3 regions of the Ruegeria sp. BF12 genome follow, and region 2 is predicted to be linked to each of the others. Evidence: riboswitches for the same ligand, from Rfam matches in the RefSeq annotation. Region 2 holds a riboswitch; each other region holds the start of a gene.
What was found. A riboswitch is a leader RNA that binds a small molecule or an ion and turns the genes downstream of it on or off. The one in region 2 is predicted to bind cobalamin.

Region 1 (7,912 bases), on a different contig from region 2:
GGGTTCCATGCCATCCCGGAATTCCGCGTATTCGGGGTTGCGCTCGATCATTGAAGCCGTTGGCGTCCAATGTGGCCACTCGACCTTGCGCCGGATAGCATAGGTACCGGGCTCGTAAAGATTCCCACGCGCGATCGCTACGCCATAGCGCATTGCTGTCCCGCCTTCCTCGATATGGTAAAGATAGCGCGCGACGGCATCGACATGGATGTCACCAGGAACCAAACCATCATTTGCTACGACACGTCGTGGTAAAAAACGGTCATGAACGCCCCATGGATTTGAGGTCGCTGGATCGTAATCAAATGGCGTGACCTGGCTGTCCCAATAGGTCTTTTGCGACGAGGTTGGCCATGTTTTGGCGATCAATGGACTGGCCGCAGACGCCGAGAACAGTGCTGTGGTTGATTGAATGAAATGGCGCCGTGTCAGCATAAGTCTCGTCCTGGTTCACAAGTGTAATGTGGTTGCATCGCCTTTTTGCGATCAAATTCGAGTCTTAAAGCCTCTAGCAGCTAGAGCTTCAAGAGGTTTTAGGCAACACTTGGTTTATCCAGTCGATCATGTTGCCGGTTGCGCAACCACTGCTTTGATCGAGTTTGCTTTGGATTTGGTAATAAATACAACTGCAAGAACCGAAATTTCTATTGTAGCCGCTACATAGCCCAATTGGCCCTAAGCTGCGTATTTGGGCGTTATGAGGAACACGACGTGAACACGCAGCTATGATGTGTAACTTTTGAGTCTGCGAGGCTTGAAGACTGTCACATTAGGGAGAAATCGACCCATTTGAGACAGCATAATTCGTCACATTCGCATGTCTCCTACGGGTCTACCTTTTTGTGACGCGATACTGACAGCCGCCGTTCGCTCATGGCGCGGCGGATTAAACGATAGAGCCCTAACCTGCTCGTGCTGCGACGTACATAAATGTCTGCTTCCGTGAAACTTACTAGAATGGCGCATTGTCAGCTTTATGCCTGCTGAGAATTGTCGTCATTGTATCGACAGCAAAAACACTCATCAAAAACCAACAGATTGACGACAGATCAAGGGAACCCCGCACGCATATAAACGATGATCTTCCAAATGTCTTCTTCGCTCAGCGCTTCCTTGAAGGCTGGCATGTCTGTTCCGAAGCGTTCGCCGCCCTCGGAAATTGCCCAAAGAAGGTACTCGTCCCCCGACATCGGCATCTGAACGAACCACCGTAGGAGAGCGGGAGAGGGCACGAGCGAACGTCCGGCTTCACCATCGCCCAAGCCCTCAGCTCCATGACAGCTTGCGCAGTTTTCCGTGTATAGCGTCTTGCCCTCCGAAACATTCTCGGGCGTTGCACGAATGGTGCTCCGAGCCCCGCGGTAGGCTGCGGGCACGTCCTCGTTCATATACGTCCAATGTCGTTGCATGCGCTGCTGCTGGCCAGGCCCCATATTGCCGTGCCCCCAACCACGCATGTGCTCAGACCTCATGTGGTTAGATCCCATTGGCCCGTGACCCCACCAATCTCCTCGTTGTTGTTGTGCGCAACCCACTGTAGCAATGGTGATAGACAGAACGCTCAAGGCAAGAGTGCGTAATCCAAGCTTCGTCATCTTCTCCTCCTTACTGTTTCCGCTCGATGAACGTCGCCTCAGGCCGCTTCGTAACTCTTGAACACCTCGGTGCTACCGTCCTTGAGGATCAAAAACACGTCGTAGGCCTCACGACGATCTTCCGGCCCCATCCCAGGGGAACCGTAGGGCATGTCAGGAACAGCAAGTCCAACAGCATTGGGTTGCTCCTCCAGCAGACGACGAATGTCGGCAACAGGCACATGCCCCTCGATCATATAGCCATCGATCTCGCCTGTGTGGCAGGACATCATTTCTTCGGGAATGCCGTTGTCCAATTTGTGGCGGACAAGCTGTGTTCCAAAGCTGCGCTCCTCGGTAACGCGAAAGCCTTCCTGCCGTAGGATGTCGATCCAAACCTGGCAACAGCCGCAGTTCGGATCCTTGAGAACATGGATGGAAGGCGTGTCTTGCGCAAACACGGCAAATGGTACTGTGCTGGCAAAGCCAGCGGCGTAAGTCAGTACTTGGCGGCGTTTCAGGTCCATAGTGAGAGCCCTTTGTATTTCCAACTCAATTGAGTCAATTTCGCATCATTCGAGATCAAAGGTCATGATCCACGTCAAACATGCTGATGTTCGCCAACTTCCCGGCGCTCGGCGAGCGCTTGGCGCACGATCTGGAAAGCAGAGGAAAGAAACAACGTTGCCATGACCGCCGCAACAATCAGGTCAGGCCAACCGCTAGCTGTGCCCCAGACGCCTAAAGCTGCAAACATAACGGCCACATTGCCAATGGCGTCATTACGCGAACATAGCCAGACAGAGCGCACATTTGCATCGCCGTCCTTGTAACGGACGAGCAAGAGAACACTTGCGAGATTGGTCATAAGAGCGAAAAAGCCAACGATGCCCATGATCTCGGCCTCCGGCACTCCGACATAGAACACCCGGTACACGGTCGATCCAAACACCCAAAGACCCATCAGCAGCAAGCTCACCCCTTTGGCCAGAGCGGCATTGGTGCGTGCACGGATTGAAGCCCCGATCACTGCCAGCGAGATACCGTAGGTCAAAGCATCCCCAAGGAAGTCTAGAGCGTCGGCCTGAAGTGCCTGAGACTTTGCATAGTGACCAGCAGTCATCTCGACGACGAACATCGCCGCGTTCAGAGCAATGACAATCCACAGCCGCCTTTTGTAGTCGTCTGATACCCCGTCGAATTTGGCGTTGTGTGCGCAACATCCTGACATTGGGAAGCCTTTTTGTATCTGTCGTAACCATAGTGTAGTGTCTCTAGTTACTAGAGGTTCAAGAGGTATTTTCATGTTTTCTATCGGGGAGCTTTCCAAGCGCACGAAGGTCAAAGTTCCGACTATCCGCTACTATGAGGAGATGGGCCTACTTGCCGCACCAGAACGCACCGAAGGCGCCCAACGGCGCTACGATATGGCAGGGCTGGAGCGTGTAAGTTTCATCAAACATGCGCGCGATCTTGGTTTCTCAATTGAAGCGATCTCCGAATTGATTGTGCTTCAAGGCCACCCGGATTGTTCATGCCAAGCCGCGACGGACATCGCCGTCTCACAACTTTCCGAAGTAAGAGCAAAGATCAAACGACTACGGGCACTTGAAAAAGAGCTAATTCGGATTTCGAAGGGCTGTGATAACGAGGGGGGGTCAGAGAACTGCTATGTACTCGCGTCTCTTGCCGATCATAAACTGTGTCACCACGATCACTAAACTATGAGCGGACATTGCTTTAGTCGCTGCGAAAGACTGTTTTGTCCGCTCTGCGTAAGCTCATGCGTGGTGCCGCGAATGACCAAAGTTACACATCTTATTCTCTTGTTCCACCTGACGCTCAAATACGCAGCTTCGGGCCAATTGGGCTTACATGTTTTCGATTTCCGGCGATGCAAGCCAAAGGAATAAGACGGGGAATCGGCGCGGTGAGCTCAATGGTGCCAATTCCGTAAATGACCCATTTCCGTGAGCGTTCAGTCGCGAGTCAGGAGATCTACCGTTAGGCGCCGGGTGAGGCTTTGGGAGAAAGAAAGTGCATATCGAACCGGGCATCGTGAACGGCGCCAAAATCGCGCTTTCCAGTGTTGCCGCCGCAGGCCGGTTACTTACACGGTGAAAGTCTGATCGAAAGAAAAAGCGGAGACCTCAACTGAACGCCGCAAAGAACCAGAAGTTAAAGGGCCAGTGCTTATTGTGGCGCGCCACATTTACTTTTAGCCGTTAGCAATCTGCACCCAACGGTCAGGGTGAATCGGGTCCTGTATTCGAAGGAATAGATACTTTGTTTCCTTCCACGTTTTGATCCTGTTGGTAACATTGTCCAGAACCAAATCGCCTTCACTCGAGCGATAGACTAGAACAGCATGGCCACTGCGATTGGTGTCCAAGACAGTTGCAATTAGTAGCTTCGTAGGATCCAAACCGTTCTGCACAAGTTCAAACTTCTTTTGCAAAGCGAAGTCTTCGCAATCTCCTGATCCATGTGTCGGCAGGGTCCAGTACTCCTTTGTACCATATTGGCTTTGATCCGAAACGGCGCGAATCCTCCGATTGACGCGCATGTTGATCGTTTTAACGATCTGCTTTTCCTGCGCCTCGGACAGTCCAGAACTACGAGTTTTCGCGCACGCCCAAGAGTAATCATTGCATAGTGATTTGGCCCCCGACGGCGCTTCAATCTTTCTATCAAGATCGATGAAGGGAAGCTCAGAGGCTTGCAATGTAGCGGTAGAGACAAAGTAACTGCATATGAAACCGGCTATCGATAGATAAACCGGTATCTTTTCCGAAAACCGTTCCTGAGCTAAAGTGGGTTTTGTCATATCTGCCTTCCCCATGCTCAGTTTTCCAGTGCATCCGCAACTGCCGGACCAAGAGTACTCTATCGCAAGCCTTCATGTTCTGCGGTGCTTTGCAACAGCTTGTCTGTTCTTGGATACAGAGCGGCAAAAACCCGCACGCACGCTGTACTTGCCGCTTTGACCTGCTGAACCCACGTAGTTGTCTTCTCAGCCAGGAATGTCACTCAGGAGTCATCGCCGTCAGGCTGGACGGTCACTTTGGCCTCTACGGGCACACCCTCAACCATCAGAGGGCTGTGGCTGTTGCCATTGAGAGAAACTTTTACCTCAACATTGCCATCGGGGAGCGACGGAAGGTGTAACCAATTGGCATAAAGGCGGCCCAGCTTTTCGCCGTTGATATAAACATGCGCGTGACCTTCGCCTGGAACGTCAGCCGAGGAAGCATTTTCCGGAGCAAAGCGAAAGTTCTGCGGTGTCACACGCAGATTCCAGCCCGCCATAGGATCCTTAATCATCTGGATCGCCACACTGGGGGCGTCGCTGTCGGCAGGTAGATTAGTGGCCGCGGAGTGGTCGTGCGCTGCCATCTCCATGTTGCCGCCATGTTGGGCCGGGTCAGTATGATCATGGCTCTCAAAGGTGCTACCGCTGCTGGCGGCAATCACAAAGCCAGCACCGCCGCCAAAGACAAGTCCGATGGCAAAGAGAGCGAGAGAACGGGACATCTTGTCATCCTCAATAAAGAAAGCCCCCGCCGGTGTAACCAGCGGGGTAGCAATGGAGGAGCGCGATCAGACTGCAGCGCCTGCGCGCTTGCCTTCTGTCTGCCAGAAGTAGCCGGTGAAACTGCCCAAGAGTGCCCAGGCGGCCATGCCGATGCCGAAGGCCCGGGCAGCAAAAAGCGCCCCGATCTCGGTCGGAACCGGCCCAGAGAAACTGTCGGGCTCAGGGGCCCCGATAATATGCGGTACCATTAGCAGCACGGCCGCAATCAGGTAGCTTACCAGGTTACCTCCAAAGGCAATCAGCCACATGGCCACGCCGGCTGCGGCAACGGTGACCGTCCACCAGATCTGACGCTCTCCGACATCTGCTGCCGCCACTCCGGGAACTTCTGGAGCCAGCGACAAGCCAGGAGCAAAGTGGAAGGCGACAAAGCCCGCAAGACCCCAAAGCAGGCCGGTGCGGCCGTTGATTTCATGCCCCTGACGTTCGGCTACCGACATCAAAGCCGCCAGGACTAGCGCATAACCAGTGTACGTAAGCGTGGTGAAGATAATGCTGAGACCATCGCGCATCGGCTCGGCGAACATGCCGGGCAGGTCGGGATGCGCAGTTACCGGATCAGCGCCAAAATGTACCAGGTCGCCGCCTTCATAGAGCTCGGCGTGAAGTAGCACGGGCTGCACGAAATACAACTGCAGAAGGGCGGCAATCAGCCCCGCTGCAGCACCAGCGAACAAGCCGCTGGTCAGAATACGACTGAACATTGTCTTAGTGGCAGGGGAAGCCAGTTGCGTGGCGCACATCATGAGCCGCGTCATGCAGGCCAGAAGCCTGAACATGGCCAGTCACGGTAATGATCCCCAGACCCAGAACCACGGCGAATACTGCAGGCAGAAAGGATGCGCCAGCGGCGGATGCCTTGATCGTTTTTGTCGTCATTTTAATCCTCCTCACCGTCACACCCGACGGCATAAGTTGTGTCCATTCTACGGCCGGTCTCCTGACTCGCAGGTCACAGCAGACTTCCCCCTTCCCGGCGCCATTACGCCAGTGGTATTGGAAGGCCGCTCGCCGCTCACAGTCGCGGGGGCGGTCAAGGCTTCAGTGCAGTAGTTTAATGCACCGTCCTCATTCCCGTTTCAGTCCCAGTGCGTAAGCACCTTTGGACACCGTAGAAGCCTTTATTCTTCCATAGTGCTGCGTTCCGTCAAGTACGAAAGCGACATCATAGCATTCTGCAGCGGTTAATCTTAAGTAATGGCAGGATTGGTTTAGATTTTAGCCGCTAAGTGCAGAAGGCTAAGTCGAAAAACACAAACTGTAAGCTGAAAACTCCACACCGGAGTTTTGGCCGGCAAGTTGCATGTGGGCTATCTTTTTTGTGCCGGTATACGTGCAATCGCCTTGAAACGTAGCTTACCTAGCTTCCTGGCGTCAGCGAAGTCGCCGTCAGTACTGTCCTCATACATCCGCATGAAAATCATTATGTCCGGAAGATCGACTGCAGTAATCTCTCCGAACAGATAGGCGGTCTTGCCGCTTTGTCGCACCGCCAACGTCTGTGGTCGGCGACAACCGGACATGCAATCTACTTGCTGCAACTCGGCTTGCACCCCCGATGCCTCCAGCGTTGCGGCTAGCTGATTATAAAGGGTGGAATCCGCGTCGCGGCAGGTTCTGCAAAGCGTGAGGGTAGGCAGGCACATGCGTCAGGCTGATCCTTGATCGAGAACTTCCATCTGAGATTTCATATTTGCTGGTCGGTTGTTAGCTCGGTTTCAATACCTGTTTTGACTCTAAATCTGGAAAAGAGTCTATACTCGAGCAACAAGCACACATTAGCCCTAGCCCTCTAAAACTATGCAAATACACCGAGTGCGAGACGGGGATTTGGCAGAGCGAAGAAGCAACCATCAGACGAAGAGATTTCCAAGTTTCTATGTGAGATTGAGCTGAAGCAGGTGGTAGGCGATGAAGTGGAACAGCTCACGCGAAACATCTTTGTTCTTCAATAATCTGAAACAGCATTGCCTCCGGGATCGGCTCGCCATTACACGCCTATTTTCAGGTCCGCGCGCACCGCGCCTCCCAAGGTGAATTCTGGGACGCGACAGGTTCTTGTAGCGCGTAACTAGGTTCGTTCTATCGTCATTTACAGTCCAGATCCGGGACATATAGCGGGGTTCGTGCTTGATCGTTACCACGACCGATCATGGGACTGAATGCGTCGCGCCAACTGACGACATTCAAAAGAAAGTTCGCTGATGCGAAACGCCTAGGCATCAAAAACTTTTCTGTCTGCGTCACCAGAACTGAGGATCGCCCAAGCTGCCATCGGTGCTCGCCGCAACCCGCTGTGACGGGTGTTGTGATAACGGCATATCTCCGGGTGCAGCCAGTCTTCGAACTCCTCCAATGTCATCGACGCAGTGCCGGAGCCGTCGCATTTCCCCTTATCCTTGGGGGATGATTGCGTTCTTCCCTAAAGTAGATGAACGGCCTCCATGGTCGTCCTAATCAGGCGTTCGATATCGTCGCCGTAATGCGCTCGACCCAGTGGCCTTTACTTGACGGAGATACCCCAATCTGAGCAGGTCAAATGGAAGGTTTCGCTGCGGAAACGCGCCCATTGTCTACGTGTATGGCTTGCGGAATCCCAGCGGTGGGCCAATACAACACCTCGGAGATATCTGGCGCGCGGATCGAATTCGTTCACACGCAATGGTGCAAACACAAGCAGATGGACGAGTCGGACGGAGCAACGAAACTCAAATATGCGCCCAGAACAATGCAGGTCGTGACA
Region 2 (7,912 bases):
CAGTTTTTCTGACCTTGCAAGTACCGCAGACGCCGAAGGTGCAACCTGACGGAATGTTGAGGCCAACAGAACGTGCCGCTGCCAGCACGGTGTCGGTTTCGGCTACCTTGGCGGTGACACCCGAGCTTGCAAAGTGAATTTCTGCGCTAGCCTCTTCATCGGGGATGACGTCATCCAGATCGGGCAGATCAGCCTCAGTCTCAATGGGCGCACCGAAGCTTTCCTGATGGTAGTGCTCCAAGTCAAAACCAAGGCCCGTCAGCGCATCCCGCACGGCTTGCATGAAGGGTTCCGGACCGCAACAATAGACCTCGCGATCCAGATAGTCCGGGGCCATAAGTCCGAGCATCAGCTGATTGAATTGGCCCTGATAGCCTGTCCAGGGCCGGTAGGGATCGGCCTCTTCCACTACGAACTTCAAATCCAGGCCGTGCGTTCGGCTGGCCATCTGCTCAAGTCGCTGGCGAAAAATGATCTCGGATGGACGTTTGGCGCAGTTGATGAAAACGATGTCCAGATTGCGGCCTTCGTCCCACATGCAGGTTGTCATGGACATCATTGGGGTGATGCCAGAGCCTGCTGAAATGAAGAGGTATTTTCGCGCGCTACTCTCGCCGTTGGTGAACAAGCCTGCAGGACCCAGCGCCTTTACCCTCATGCCAGGTTGAAGGTTATCCAACATCCAGCGTGTGCCGATACTGTCAGGCTGCGCTTTCGCGGTGATCGTGATGGATCTGGGACGAGAGGGTGAGGAGGATATCGTATAGGTACGATGAACGACACCGCCAGGTTGACCCGGGGCAGGGATTTCCAACGTTAGAAACTGCCCGGGCTGGTAAGCGAACATCGCACCGGAGGGTGCTCGAAACGTAAAGCTGGCGGTATTTGGCATCTCTGGCACGACCGAGACGCATTCCAGTGTTTCACTGTCTTGCCAGATCAATGGTGTTGAGGGGCTAAGGTCTTTCATTGCCGTTACTCCGCAGCCATGGCGTCCGGTGCCAGTCGGGCAGCCAGAGTGTTGCAATACCAATCGACGAATTGCAGAACTCCGGATTCCTGCGAAGGCGAATAGGGGCCGGGCACATAGGCCGGGCTGTTGATGCCTTGCTGATTATCCTCGACCACCTGACGGTCTTCGTCATTGGTGGCGGTCCAGACTTCGGTCAGGCGTTTCAGGTCATAATCGACCCCTTCGACGGCGTCCTTGTGGATCAGCCATTTCGTGGTGACCTCAGTTTCCGTGGGACTGATCGGAGTGACCCGGAAAACGATAGAGTGGTCGGCCAAAAAGTGGTTCCATGTGGTCGGATAGTGGAACTTCAAGAGCGAACCAGCATCTGGGAACGGCGAACGACCCAACCAGCGGCGCACGGCCGATTTTCCATCCATCGTATAGCTTTGCGCGCCTTCTTTCAGCGGCATCCGCGCCAAGCGGTATTGCCCGTCACCATGCAGGTAGAACTGAGAGGGCATGCCTGCAGCTTCGCAGCGGTCAAAATGCGCTTGCATATGGGTTGGGGTTTCGCCGCCTTCTATTCCGGTCACGGCCGGATCATCAGGGAACGTTCGACATAGCGCCGGGTGGTTGCCACCACAGTGGTAACATTCGCGGTTGTTTTCCCAAACGAGCTTCCAATTACCTTTTTCAATGATGGAACTCTCAAAGGCAACTTTCGCATTGGCCAAGTCATGCGGTTCCAGATAGGGACGCGCAAGTTCTGCAAATGTATCGAAATCTGGCGCTTCATCGGCCAGACAGATGTAAACGAGGCCGGCCAGTTCGCGGCAGTGAACCGTCTTCAATCCGTGTTGCTTTGGGTCAAAGTCCGGCCCCATGTCGCGGGCCCATAGCAAGGATCCGTCAAGTTCATATGTCCACTGGTGGTAAGGGCAAACCAGCTTGGGCGCATGTCCCTTTGCGGCCTTGCAGATGACCGATCCGCGATGGCGGCAGGTGTTGTGAAAAGCCCGTATCTGGTTGTCCGCGCCACGCACTATGATGACGCGGTAAGCTCCGACATTATGGGTGACATAGCTGCCAGGCTTTTCCAGTTCGCAGGCGGGAATGGCAAACAGCCAATCACGGTAGTGAATGGATTCGAGGTCAGCCTGGAAAACCTCGGGATCGGTGTAAAACGCCTGTTCCAGCGCATAACCAGGGTTTCGACGTGCCAACAGGGTTTGAATAATGCTCACTTCTGGCTCTCCTGCCGCGCCCCGCGGCATTGCTTGGGCAGATGGCAAGGGAGAGCCGTCCGGAGCCGTGCGAGGATCACGTCCGAAACATGCGCCCCCACCGCCACCCGCGGTTTGACTTATCTGCGAGGCTGGTTTCCGGACTTGGAAGGGGCCTTCGCCCGGTATCGGCACCTTCCCGGGATCCTCGTCCCAGTGGTTGATTGCCGTACCTGACCTTCTTTACCGTTGCGGGGGCAGTGCCGGAATCTCACCGGCTTCCCAATTCTCCGCTGCCTGAGAATCAAACAGCGGCACCTCACAGGCACAGGATATTTCCGACCCGTTTTTGCGCTGAAATACTTGCGACAATTCCGCTTCCAAAACAGACATTTCGAAACTTGGTTTTCAGGCTTTCGACATGTCGCGATCGGACCACTTTTCGTCAGCGGCAGCTTTCGACAACCAATTCCGAAACAGTTGGACGGATGGTGTTGGAAGCTTGTCCTTGACCGTGAAATAATAAGCCCATGGGCTGGTCAGATCGATTTCGAAGGGTTCGATCAACACTCCGCGTTCCACATAAGAACGGGTAAGAGATTTTGGCAAAACGACACAGCCCAGGGACCGCACCGCCAATTCCATTGCCAGATTGGAGGCGTTTGTTCGCTGGCCCTCGTTCAGGTTCAGGTCGGTCAGGTCGAAGTATTTGCCTACAAGTTCCCAATAGGCTGGCCGACCAAGAATATGGATCAGGCGGGCATGCCGTAGCTGTTCCGGATCGCGCAGCGGCTTTCCATTCACTGTAAAACCCGGCGCGCAAACGACCGTCAGTTTTTCCTCCCACAGCCGTTTCATACCTGCGGTCGCTTCGTCGACATGATGGATCGTGATCGAGACATCGGAAACGCTGTTTTCGACGTCGGTCCAGACTGTCCCGTGCACAGTCAGATCAATATCGGGGTGAGCCGCGTTGAATTCGCGGATCACGTCTGGCAGCCAACTTTCCGCAAGGCTGAACGGGCAAGAAACGACCACTTTTCGCGTGTGCGGGCGTTGGCTGACGGATCGGGTTGCGACGTCGATTTCTTGCAGAGCGTGTCGCACAGACGGCAAATAGGCTTCTCCGACGTCCGTAAGCGAAAGAGATCGGGGGTGGCGTACAAACAACGGGCGCTGGATGAACTCCTCGAGCGAACGCACATGGTTGCTGACCGCGGATTGTGTGCAGTTCAGCTCTTCGGCGGCACTGGTGAAACTCAGGTGTCGCGCAGAAGCCTCGAATGACCGTAGGAACGTAAGGTGGGGCAGGTTCATCATTATCGGGTTTCTCCCAGCGGCTAATGACCTGCATAGGAAAGGCTGCGGTGAGGCATCTTGTCCAATCGCGACACCTCGCAGGTTTCAAATGCGACAGGTTGCGGCGGCTAAGCTGCAAAAATTCCCGACCCAATGCCCCGGGAATTTTTTCGCCCAGGCGTGAGAAATCCTCATGCTCTCTTTTCGACATGAATGCGTCGCTAAGTGGCAAAACAGGGCTTCTGCGGTTGGTACGTTTTGAAAGTGCAGAACCGCACAGCTGGGCGCATTTCAGCTACATCCAGAATCGGAAACGGGGGCAGACAAAACATGGCACGAGAAAGACGCGGAGGCGGACGTCGCGGTAAATCTGGCCGCAGCGCAGCGGGTGTCGATCAGTTGCCGTGGCAACAGATCCGCAATGAGTACCCGCCGTTCGAGTTGCTGAATCCTGACCAGATGGACCAGTTGCACGCGACTTCAATGCGGATCCTGTCCGAGGCGGGTATCCGCGTCATGGGCGACAACGTTATGGATATTTTCGAGCGCGCCGGAGCTATCGTTGACCGGGACACAAAGACAATCCGCATGGATGAGAGCATTGTTACGGAAGCTCTCAAAACAGTTCCTCGCGAATTCACTCTGACCTCGCGCAATCGCGCCAAGCAGATCACGCTGGGCGGCAATCATGTGAATTTTGGGCTGGTGGCGGGGCCTCCGAACGTTCACGACTGTATCAACGGGCGACGACAGGGTAACTACGAAGATTACTGTAATTTCATTCGGCTAGCCCATCATTTCAATGCGATACACCTGATCGGAAACCAGGTGATGGCACCCATCGAGATGCCTGTTAACAACCGCCACTTGGATACCTATAACGCCAATCTGACGTTTAGCGACCTGAGCTTTCACTGCACCGCCATCGGGCGGGGGCGGGCGATGGATGGGATCAACATGATGGCGATCTCGCGCGGGCAAAAACCCGAAGAGATGCGCGGCGATCCCGGTGTGATCACCATCATCTCGGTCAACTCGCCACGTCTCTTCGACGATGCAATGGGGGATGGATTGATTGCGATGGCGGAATATGGTCAGCCGGTAACGGTGACGCCGTTCACCCTTATGGGGGCGATGACTCCGGTTACCTTGCCAGCAGCGCTGGCGCAGCAGAATGCCGAGGCTCTGTTTGGTGTTGTGCTGACCCAACTGGTCAGCCCCGGTTCGCCGGTCATGTATGGTTCGTTCACGTCCAACGTAGACATGAAATCCGGTGCCCCGGCCTTTGGCACGCCGGAGAACGCCAAGGCCAACATCGTGGGCGGTCAACTGGCGCGGCGATATGGCATTCCATATCGGACTTCGAACGCCAATGCGTCGAATGTGGTCGACCTGCAGGCCGCATATGAGACGATGATGGCAACCTGGGGCGCAGTCCTGGGCGGCGCGAACATCGTTTACCACGCGGCGGGCTGGCTCGAAGGCGGCCTGACGGCCTCCTACGAAAAATTCATAATGGACGTCGAAATCATCCAGAACATGATGGAGTTTCTCAAGCCGATGAAGTTCGATGCCGACGAACTGGGTTTTGATACGATCAGTTCAGTGCCTACCGGTGGCCACTTCTTTGGCACCGAACACACGATGGCCCGGTATGAGACCGCGTTTTACAAGCCTATGCTGTCAGATTGGCAGAACTACGAGAGCTGGGAGGCCGCCGGGGCAAAAGATGCACTTCAACGGGCGACAGACATCTGGCAGCAGGCATTGCGTGAATATCAGGCCCCGGAAATGGATTCGGCGATACGCGAAGAGCTGGACGCCTATATCGCTAAACGTCGTGAAGAAATTGGCAGCGGAGAACCCTAGGGGCCGACCGGGGCAGGGTAGTTGCCGTGCCCCGATCCATTTCAAAGGTTGTCGAACAGACGCCCGGGCAAGGCGTCGTGGCGGGGCAGGTTCAGGGCTTTCATCAATCCAAACATCATGGCTTGATTGGACGTGACGACCGGTTTGTCCAACGCTATCTCGATACGTTCGATCGCCTCGACCGAGCGCATGTCGGTACAGCTCAGGACAATGGCCTGAGCATCCGGGTGATCGGCCTGACAAGCCAGATCAAACACCTCGTCCGGCGTCAGTTCTCCTTGCCCATAGTTGCCAAGCTCGCGGCCAATATCGGCGCGTTTGACAGTTTCGATGCCGTTGTGAGCCATGAAATCGATTGCCTGATCGTTGATCTCACCCAGGTAAGGGGATGAGAAGCCGACCTTTGTCGCGCCCACCGCTTTAATCCCGGCAATCAACGCTCCGGCGGCGGTGAATGACACAGCGCCCGAGCCTGCTTTGATCTGTTGTGCCAGATCGGCGTCAAAAGACGGTCCATGAGTCAGGGTTGCTGAAGTGCAGCCATACAGCACCACATCTGGGCGAACACCCGAGATCATCCGCAGGTCATGGCTGATATCGGATGCCCCTAATCCGGCCATCTGGTCCGAGCCGGGAATCTCGTCCACGTCATAGCCACCCATGCGCTGGAAATGGATCGTCGTGTTCGGTGGTCGCAGCAGTTCCATATCCGGTTCGAGGTTGGTGTTGGTGAAAGGTACCAGCACTCCGATCTTCGCCGTGGTTCGGGTCTCGGTCACGTCAGAACTCCTTTCAGGATGGTCAGGCAACGATCCATTACCGATGTCTCGCAGATCGTGGCGCGCAGACAGTCAGTCAACCCGTAACCCCCCATGCCACGCATCAGCAGGCTATTGGCGCGCAGGGCTGCATCCGCGCGTTGCGCGTTTGCGTCAGAGGCAAAGCGCAACAGCACGAAATTGGTGTGGCTTTCTGGAATAGCCAGGCCCAAGGCCCGACAGTCTTCGGCAAACCGGTCTCGGATCTCGACCGTTCGGGAAACCACGTCCTTCATGTGGGCCTGATCGCGCATCGCAGCTGCGGCGGCAGCTTGCGACGCGATGGAGATGTTGTTGGGGTTAAGCAGCTTGCGCAATTCGTTCGCTATCTCTGGAGGGAAATACCCCCAGCCCGCGCGTGCGCCTGCCAAGCCGTACGCCTTGGAAAACGTGCGCATCACCACGGTCTCGCCCCGGTCTGTCAGAGCGAAAATCTCGGCTGGGTCATTCGCGTGGTCCGAAAACTCGGCATAGGCCTGATCCACGACCAGAAGAACGTCTTCGGGCAATCCGTCCCGCAAGCGAAGGATCTCGGAATTCGGGATCAAGGTGCCGGTGGGGTTGCCGGGGTTGCAGACAAACACGATCCGGGTTTCGGGTGTCATCGCTGCGAGTATGTCGTCCACGGATACGGTCAGGTCGACCTCGCGGGCTTTGACGTAATCGGCCTGCACCTGCGCTGCGGCGGATGAGACAAAAGCGTATCCATAGTCCGTTCCCAGAACGCGGTCGCCGGGCCCGGCATAGGCCCGGATCAGGCAGCCGATCAACTCCATGGAACCCGCGCCGCATAGCACCCGTGCGGGCTCCAACTTGTGCACATCGGCGATGGCGGCGCGCAGTTCGGGCCATTCCGGATCGGGATAAAGCGGTAGTTCATCCATTGCCGACTGTCCTGCCGCGATGGCGGCAGGGCTTGCGGCAAAGGCGCTTTCGTTCTGGGCCAACGAGATTGTCCCTTCGCTACCAAGATCGGCCAGAGCATAAGCGGCCATGGCGCCTACATGGGGGACCGGGCGGATCATGTCGCACCTCCATAGATTTTCGCGCTGTCTTCGCTGATCAACCCGCGCTTGAGATCCAAGGCAACCGCCTGTGCGTCGCGTTCCGCCGGATGGCCGAATCCGCCGCCGCCGGGTGTTTCGAAAATCAGGTAATCGCCGCCCTCAACCCGCAGTTCGCCTTTGCCCGGGATGTCACTTTCGCCGTCGCGGAAACGAATGCGCCCGGGCGCACCTGGTTGACCGCCCATGCGCCCAAGCGCCGGGAATTTCAAGCGTTCGACAGAAAGGAACACGATGAAAGGCGCGCCGTTGGCTGAGGTCATCTCGATCCGTTGACCAAGACCGCCGCGATACTTGCCTGCGCCTCCAGAATCCGAGCGCAGTTCCCGCCGCCAGATGGTGACGGGCGCGACGCTCTCGGTGATCTCGACCTGACTGCCGAAAACGCCCGAAGGGTAGGCAGTGGCGGACAGCCCGTCTGCATGAGGCCGTGCACCGGTGCCGCCATTGTGTACGGGTTCGACTGCGAATTCGCGACCACCATCGCGGGCCACTTCGGGCGCGTGGCGCATGGGCAGATCAAACATGCACGATGCGCCCTCGGCCGGCACTTGATCGGGTAACGCCTGATGCAGGCAGCCCAGCACCAGATCGGGAGTTACCTGCCCCAGCGTGTGCCGCATAGCAACAGGAACAGGGCGTTGCGCGTTTAGGATGCAGCCCTTTGGCCCGTCCACGGTAAAC
Region 3 (7,912 bases), on a different contig from region 2:
CGGATATCATTCACGCCAGTCCGGCTGGCGGCGTCCATCTCCATGACGTCGACATGGCGACCTTCCATGATGGCCACGCAATGCTCGCACTGGCCGCAAGGTTCGGTCGTTGGTTTGCCGTCGCCATCGGGGCCGATGCAATTCATGCCTTTGGCAATTATCCGGGCCGTAGTGGTCTTACCCGTGCCGCGAATACCGGTCATGATGAAGGCTTGCGCAATCCGATCCGCCTCGAACGCGTTTTTCAGCGTGCGCACCATTGCGTCCTGTCCAACCAGATCGGCAAAGGTTTCGGGGCGGTACTTGCGCGCAAGAACCTGATAGGCGGGGCTGGGCGTTTCGGTCATGTCTGCTCTGTCGGATTCGTGTCAAGAATGCAGCGTAGAGACCCGCGCCGCCCGCGTCCACAGGAGGCTGCGAGGAATTTCGGTTTGGACTGTATCGGTAGGCGCGATAAACCCCTTTAGGGTCGGGTGGCCGTTGGCAGAAGGAACGTAAGTCTTGGCGGTTTTTGCAATCCACGCGCTGCGGGTTGGTTCGGGAACTTTGGCGCTGTCCCCTTTGCCTGGCAGTGGCGGTGGGTATGCAGACGATCTGAGCGCGATACACGATTGGAGCCCCAATCTGGTGATTTCCATGACGACCAAGGTCGAAATGCAGCAAGCCGGGGCAGGTGCCTTTGGGCAGGACATTCAATCCGGGTCTGCGGTCTGGCTGCACCTGCCGGTTGAAGATTTCGGAGCGCCGCCACCGGAAATCGCAGCCCTTTGGCCCAAGGCCAGCGCATCTGCCCGACAGGTTTTGTCGGATGGCGGACGTGTTCTGGTGCACTGCCGGGGCGGCTGCGGGCGGTCGGGTATGGTTGCCCTCAGACTTATGGTCGAAAGCGGCGAAGTCCCGAATCACGCACTCAGCCGGTTGCGCTCTGCCCGACCTTGTGCGGTGGAAACGGACCAACAGATGGCCTGGGCCATGAAGCCGGTCCAGTGAGATCGGTGAGCCTAGATCAGGCCGTGGCTTGCTGAACGATCTGATGCGAGGGGCGCGGCGCAAGGGCCGATGCCTGAAGCATGGCGCAGGGTAAAGTGGTCAAGAATCCGGTGGGCAGTGAGGCGAAATCAGAGCCAAACATCATATCGGCGTAGTCATCCAGCTTGTCGGCCGAGTCATTCGTGTTTGCCCCACAATAGACCCTGATCCGGGTTGGGCTGGCCCGAAACCGTGCCGTGCAGCCCTCGCCGCAATGGGTCAGTTCGCTCGAGCCATCCATCTCGAATTCGCTGGAGGTTACCGGGCCTGCGGTCGCCATCGCTTCGGCAATAGCGCGGGCCATTCGGGCCAGTGCGGGGCAGGTTTTGCCTGTCCTTTGGCACAGGGTGGCAGAAAATTCGTGTGTCGTTGTATTCCAGATCATAATGCGCCCTCCGCGCGATGGACGGGGGACGTGGAACAGGTGTCTCAGCAAACTGAAGACCTGCCCGGACACCCCGCCCGAGTTTCGGTTTTTCGTTCGATGGCAGGTCTCCTGACTTGCGGGTCGTTGCTTTGCCGACCTTCCCAGCCTTTCGGCCAGTGGTGTTTCGGCATTGCTCACCGCTTACAGTTGCGGGGGCAGTCGCGGCCTTGGTCCGTTCCGGCAATGCCGGGCTGGACCGCACCGTGTTCCCTTTTCATCCCGCCCCAATATGAGGACGAGAACCATCACGTCATCGCTAGCGGTTGTCGGTGGCTTGAGTCAAGCAGGCTCTTGCTGCCGCTCGAAACGGACGCGTGGTCACTTTGGAAATCTATTGACTTTGATTTGCGAAAAGCGCCGATTGCAACAGGTGAACCAAACAGTTCAGATGCTTGCGAGGGCGCTATGTTGGACAACACTCCGACCGTATTGACCGAAGATTTCAAGGTTGAAGCTGGTTCGGCCAGCTTGTCGGCGCGGTTATACAGGCCTGCTGCTACGCCGGACGTGGCGGTTGTGATCCACGGCGCCACGGGGGTGCCGCGCGACTATTATCAACATTTTGCGCAGTGGCTGGCGGCGGAACAGGGCATGGCCTGCTTGACCTATGACTATCGTGACTTCGGTCATTCGCTGACCGCGCGGCTGCGCGATTCGAAAGCTACGATGGCCGATTGGGCCCTTATCGACATGCCTGCGGCCCGGGCCGAAATGCGGCGCAGATTCCCGGCTGCGCAGCAGTGGAGCATTGGCCATTCGGTTGGTGGAATGCTGGGGCCGCTACAGCCGGATATCGAACAGATCGACCGAATGATCTGCGTCTGTTCCGGGTTGGTCACGTTATCTGATCACCCGTGGCCGTACCGCGCGCTGGCGACGATGTTCTGGTATGGTCATCCGCCATTGCTGGTCAAGACATTGGGATACTTGCCGGGCAAGGCGCTGGGTTTTGGTTCAGACTTGCCTGCAAGCGTTTACTGGCAATGGCGTAAATGGTGCACCGATCCGCTGAACTATGTGCCGGACATTGGTCAAAGCCTGCCAGACGCCAGATGGGCCGCGTCGGAAACACCCGTTGATCTATTTACAATGGACGATGATCAAGTGGTACCTCCAAACGCGGTTTGGCGACTTGCCGATCTATACGGACCTATGGCGCGCAGACATCAGCTGTCGCCGAAGGAGTTCGGCTTGACCGAGGTTGGCCACATCGGCGCGTTTGCGCGCCGAAATGCGGCCGTCTGGCCTCGATTGATTGCCTGAAACAGCAGCAGTTATAGTCTTTTACGCGACTTCTTCTCGTGCATCACAGAGCGCACCATTTTGCCAAAGGCTTTGTCGCGTGCGCGTGATTGCGCCACGGTTTCCGAGTTTCTCTGATCCTCGCGGCGCAATTTCCGCCAGCGCTCCAGGCGCTCTCCATCAAGCGTGCCATCTGCGATTGCGGCCTGAACGGCGCAACCAGGTTCGGCGTGATGCTGACAATCAGAAAACCGGCAAGACTCGGCAAGTTCCAGAATGTCCGAGAACACCTCATCCACACCATCCTGCGCATCCAGCAGGCGCAAAGCGCGCATTCCGGGCGTGTCCACAAGCCATCCCCCGTTTCGCATCGGATGTAGCGCGCGGGACGTGGTTGTATGGCGGCCCCGCGCGTCGTCCTCGCGAATGCCGGCGGTGGCCTCAGTCGAACCCGTCATAGCGTTCGCCAGCGTCGTCTTGCCGACACCGGATGATCCGACGAGTGCAGCGGTCTGTCCAGCGGGGCACCAGGACAGGACCTGATCGATTTCGGTGGCATCCAGCGCGTTGACGGTCAGAACAGTCAAGAACGGGGCCAGCGATTCTGCGGGTTTGGCGAAGTCACTTGGATCGGCGCAGGTATCTGCCTTGGTCAAAACAACAACCGGATAACATCCGGCCTGATGAGCCAAAGCCAGATATCGTTCCATCCGGGCCAGATTAAAATCAGCATTGCAGGAACTGACGATGAACAGCACGTCGACATTGGCGGCGATCAATTGCGCATCGGCACCGGTGCCGGCGGCGCGTCGTTTCAGGAGGCTTCGGCGTTCCAGCACATGTTGTACGCGGTTTTCAGGGTCGGTGAGCACCCAGTCTCCAACCGCAAACTCTCCGGTTGGTCGACCGGGGGTCAGCAGTGGGGTTTCGCCATCGGCATTCACGCCGATCAGACGATCGCGGTGAACAGCAGTGACGCGAAAGGGGGTGCAAGACGAATAGGCCGCATGTTGCGCGGCAAAGTGAGAGGACCATCCAAGGTCCGATAGTGTAATGGTCATTGTTCTGCCTGTGTTCAGGTACAGCAATCCGGCTGGATGGCAGGCGCGCATCCATCGGTGACGTGTTCAGGCAGAGGTAGGGGTAAGGTTCAGAACCGCTCTGCCCGAAGGGTTTTTGCTACAATCATAAAAGCCCTCCTACGGCTGATGGTCTGAGTAAGTGAGAGGTTGGACATCGACCCAAGCGGGGCTCGTTGTGGCTGCTTCCTTCCGGACCTGACCAGGTTGGCGAGGCGCTCGCCCGCGCCAACCTCTCAAGGGGTGATATAGGGAAGCCCCGCGCAAATGACAACCCGTCAGAGTGAGAGTTGAATTTGCAAAAAACCCCCTTGGTCCACACCCACGAGCTTTGGGCTGAACTGAGCGATTTCCGCGATATGGTCCTGTGCCTTTGGATTGGTATTCATAAGCGCTGAGGCACCGGGCACGGGCGCGAAACTGAACGGGCAGGGGCATTGGTCCAGTGATTCCTGAGGTAAGTCTCCACTCAGGTAGTTCTGCAGGACCTCCTGAATGGACAAAGGCGGTAGTGTGATTGCTTCGGCCTCTTGGATAGGCGGAAAATGCCCACCTCCGTTTGCCCGATAGTTGTTCAGCGCGACGACAAAACGCTGGTCTGTCGCTACTTCTTGACCATCGCAGTGGATGTCTGACACGCGCCGGGTTTTCGGATTGATCAGATGACCGTTGGCGTCAAAGCGCGGTGGCACACTCAGGTCGATCACGTAGTTCAGACCGAACAAAACATCGAAATTGTGCCCTGCACGATCCGGGTTAACCAGTTTGGCCTGCCTGCCCGGCGTCATCTGGTTGAAAACACCGGCTGACATTTCTAGCCAGTCTCTGATTTGTTCACCGGAAACAACGACCGCCCTAAGCTCGTTGGGAAAGATACTCAGGTCGGTCACGTGGCGCATGCGAACCACACCTGCGGGGACGTCCGTATAGAAACGCGGCCCTGCGCGGCCTCCGAACTTCGACGGCGCTGCGGCGGACAGCATCGGCGTGTCCTCCCAGCTCGTCCCCTTCACATGATTACGCAGCACAGCGGCCTGTGCTGCTGCAACCATCGCAAGCCCGCGATCCTTGGCGCAAAAGCTAAAAAAGCTGTGCAGGTGTCGATCCGTGCGCCCAACGGGTTCATCGGCCCTTTGGCGCGTCGCGGTGTGTAAATCTGAAAACAGAGACACCACCTCCGGATCCTCAGGCACCGGGCCTGCACCAGATACCGGCCGCAATTCGGCCTGCTGTGTTTCAACCGACCACTTCCTGTCCGTTGTCGTGGTCAGGGTCAGATCGATAAGCCCCAGATGCGAGCCGGCCGATCCGGGCATGATGACCGGCACCCCGTGTACAAGACCGCTGGCGGCCTCAACATGTTCGAACCCTGCATGTGATGCGCCAGGCAGCGTCAAATGCGTGTGCCCGGCGACGATTGCATCGATCCCATCAATGGCCGCGAGGGGAATAACGGCGTTCTCCAGATCGGGCTCTGGGTCAGAGGAGCCCAGCCCGGTATGGGCTAGTGCCACAATCAAATCGCATCCTTGGAACCGAAGTTCCGACACTTTGATCCGCGCGCATGTCAGGATGTCGTCGATCTGCACCTTGTCTGCCAGCCGGTGGGATTCCCATTTCCGCGTTTGCGGCGGCAAAACCGAGAAGACACCGATTTTCAGCTCGACGTGTCGTCCGTCTATTTCTATCGAGCGTTTCAGAACCACGTGGTCCCGCCACACGGAAGGTTCACCCACTCGATGAACATTGCTGCAAATCACGGGGCAAGGCGCTTGCGACAGGATGCGGTCCAGTACGTTCAGCCCGAATCCGAAGTCATGATTGCCCAACCCGATCGCATCATAGCCAAGCGCCCCAAAGGCCTGCATCAGGACATGGCGCTCAGTGACTTGTTCTGCAGCCAGATCTCCGGCCGGTGTTCCCTGCAGCGAATCCCCGTTGTCAAAAAGCAGCACCAGGGCGTCGTGCGCCTGATCACGCGCCGCCCGGATCAGGCTCGCGGTTCGGGTCAGACCGATCGAAGGTTCGGGAGTGTCGGAGTAGTAGTCAAAACTGCTCAAATTCATGTGCAGATCCGATGTGGCCAGTATTCGGACCCGCACAGTCTGCGATGGCAGAGAAGGGGAAAGTTTCAAAATTCTTCTTCTGGCAGTTTTGTCTTAGTCATTTTCCACAAAAAGATTATTCACTGCAAATTTCAAGGCGTAGCTGTGTTCATTCGATGGCAACTTGAGATCGCGCGCGCGGAAAGCCGTTGCAACTGTCAGGCCGTCATGGCAGCCCTGTGCGGACAAGCCTAAGGATCTGTTATGAAAAATGCGGAATGTGTGACGTTTGGTGGTTCAGGGCTGGATCGTGCGGCGCATATTCGCGGCGATGCCGAAGGAATCAACCGGGCCAAGGTACATCCGCAGGCAAAGTGTTTGATGCTGTGGCGTGGCAAGGTTCTGGTCCAGGGGGACGCGCTGGATCAGTTGGGGCTGATTCCAATGACGCATAAGCTGGTTGAAAGCGGGCCGGGCGGCTCGGTCGAGCAGCCGGTTTTCCTTGGGATGTCCGACGAAACACCTGTTTTTGCGGCCGATATTTCAAACTGGTCCGCCGATGGGTTGGATCTGTCGGGTGTGGGTGCTTTTGTCGACCGGTCCGAGCAACAGCACCCCGACTTACCTCAGGGCTATGTATTTGCCGAGTTGCGCCGGATCATGACACGGCTTTCGACCAGAGATGCCGAACTGGCGGCCTCGGCCAAAGCGGTGATCGGCTGGCACGAAACCCACAGATTCTGCGCGCGCTGTGGCGCGGCCAGTGATCTGACGCAAGCGGGGTGGCAACGCAGTTGCCCGTCTTGCGGCGGCCAGCATTTTCCCCGAACCGACCCCGTTGTCATCATGTTGATTACGCATGGAGATTCGGTTCTGATGGGGCGGTCCCCGGGCTGGCCGGAAGGGATGTATTCGTTACTGGCAGGCTTCGTCGAACCGGGTGAAACGCTTGAGGCTGCGGTCCGCCGGGAAGTCATGGAAGAGGCGGGTGTGCCAGTCGGCGCGGTCAGTTACCTGTCCAGCCAACCCTGGCCCTTCCCCGCTTCGCTGATGTTTGGATGCGCGGGCGAGGCTTTGTTACGTGAGATCACCATCGACCCGGTCGAAATCGAAGATGCGATGTGGGTCAGCAAATCCGAGATGATGCAGGCGTTTGCCGGGGAACACCCGAAACTGTTACCGGCCCGCAAAGGCGCGATTGCGCACTTTCTTCTGCAAAACTGGCTTGCAGATACGCTGGACTGACAAAATACTAGGCTGAAACGCAAGAGACCCGCGAACCACAATGCAGTTTACAGCGCGCGAAGATATCGAAGCTCCGATTAACGCAGTATTCGAAATGGTTGCCGATTTTGAACGGTTCGAGCGCATGGCGATGCGTCGCGGAATCGAGGTGCGGCGCATGTCTGGTCATATGGGTGTTGTGCCCGGCACCACTTGGGAGACCGAGTTCAAGTTGCGTGGCAAGCCGCGTCAGGTCTCGGTCCAGATGGCCGATTGCGACCCGCCCTCGCATATGCGGTTCGAAGCCGCCAGCAAGGGGATGAACGGGGTGACGACGGTTGAGTTCCTGGCCCTGTCGCAGCGTCGAACGCGCCTGAGCGTGGACATGTCGTTGTCGGCCAAATCCCTGCCGGCGCGGTTGCTGCTACAGTCTCTGAGGCTTGGACAATCGCGGTTCAGACGGCAGTTTCAAACGCGCCTGAGCGAATTCGCGCGGGAAATGGAACAACGCCATATTCACGGTGGTTGAATGGAAACGTCCAAGGTGTTGGCGGGTGCGAAATGGACAACTTAATAATCCGTGAAGCCGAATTGGCCGATGCCGAAGGGATTTCAGAAGTGCTGAAGGAAATCGCCGCTGCCGGAAAGCGCAGTAAGCGATCTGACGTGGAATTTGCTCGTAAACATTACATAGCTGATCCGGATCGGATCAGGTGTTCGGTCGCCGTTCAGGGAAATCGGGTGTTAGGATTTCAGTCGCTGAAAATGGCGGTTGAAAACAACCCTTATGGCGCTCCGGTCGGATGGGGCATCATTGGAACACATATCCGCCCATCGGCGGCCCGATGCGGCGTTGGCCGCGCCCT

Region 1: another riboswitch for cobalamin. It lies ahead of ACR0J0_RS17790 (CbtB domain-containing protein); the one in region 2 lies ahead of ACR0J0_RS13380 (aromatic ring-hydroxylating oxygenase subunit alpha).
Region 3: another riboswitch for cobalamin. It lies ahead of ACR0J0_RS16335 (hypothetical protein); the one in region 2 lies ahead of ACR0J0_RS13380 (aromatic ring-hydroxylating oxygenase subunit alpha).

What each region holds. Positions count from the first base shown of each region.
Region 1 covers NZ_JBQFTP010000012.1:85,009-92,920, forward strand. Annotated here, with positions in the region: gene ACR0J0_RS17750 (L,D-transpeptidase) at 1-435, opposite strand, end outside; gene ACR0J0_RS17755 (c-type cytochrome) at 1,050-1,472, opposite strand; gene ACR0J0_RS17760 (DUF411 domain-containing protein) at 1,634-2,101, opposite strand; gene ACR0J0_RS17765 (cation efflux transmembrane domain-containing protein) at 2,176-2,805, opposite strand; gene ACR0J0_RS17770 (MerR family transcriptional regulator) at 2,879-3,295, shown strand; gene ACR0J0_RS17775 (transglutaminase-like cysteine peptidase) at 3,793-4,401, opposite strand; gene ACR0J0_RS17780 (hypothetical protein) at 4,605-5,108, opposite strand; gene ACR0J0_RS17785 (CbtA family protein) at 5,175-5,873, opposite strand; gene ACR0J0_RS17790 (CbtB domain-containing protein) at 5,878-6,048, opposite strand; cobalamin riboswitch at 6,083-6,298, opposite strand; gene ACR0J0_RS17795 (DUF1636 family protein) at 6,480-6,815, opposite strand.
Region 2 covers NZ_JBQFTP010000007.1:214,342-222,253, reverse strand. Annotated here, with positions in the region: gene ACR0J0_RS13385 (FAD-binding oxidoreductase) at 1-970, opposite strand, end outside; gene ACR0J0_RS13380 (aromatic ring-hydroxylating oxygenase subunit alpha) at 976-2,199, opposite strand; cobalamin riboswitch at 2,312-2,515, opposite strand; gene ACR0J0_RS13375 (LysR substrate-binding domain-containing protein) at 2,587-3,498, opposite strand; gene ACR0J0_RS13370 (trimethylamine methyltransferase family protein) at 3,808-5,346, shown strand; gene ACR0J0_RS13365 (maleate cis-trans isomerase family protein) at 5,388-6,125, opposite strand; gene ACR0J0_RS13360 (pyridoxal phosphate-dependent aminotransferase) at 6,122-7,189, opposite strand; gene ACR0J0_RS13355 (hydantoinase B/oxoprolinase family protein) at 7,186-7,912, opposite strand, start outside.
Region 3 covers NZ_JBQFTP010000010.1:149,304-157,215, forward strand. Annotated here, with positions in the region: gene ACR0J0_RS16325 (DNA polymerase III subunit gamma/tau) at 1-347, opposite strand, end outside; gene ACR0J0_RS16330 (protein-tyrosine phosphatase family protein) at 502-990, shown strand; gene ACR0J0_RS16335 (hypothetical protein) at 1,007-1,414, opposite strand; cobalamin riboswitch at 1,499-1,718, opposite strand; gene ACR0J0_RS16340 (alpha/beta hydrolase family protein) at 1,862-2,719, shown strand; gene rsgA (ribosome small subunit-dependent GTPase A) at 2,731-3,759, opposite strand; RNA gene ffs (signal recognition particle sRNA small type) at 3,918-4,016, opposite strand; gene ACR0J0_RS16355 (bifunctional 2',3'-cyclic-nucleotide 2'-phosphodiesterase/3'-nucleotidase) at 4,056-5,879, opposite strand; gene nudC (NAD(+) diphosphatase) at 6,087-7,067, shown strand; gene ACR0J0_RS16365 (SRPBCC family protein) at 7,108-7,575, shown strand; gene ACR0J0_RS16370 (N-acetyltransferase family protein) at 7,608-7,912, shown strand, end outside.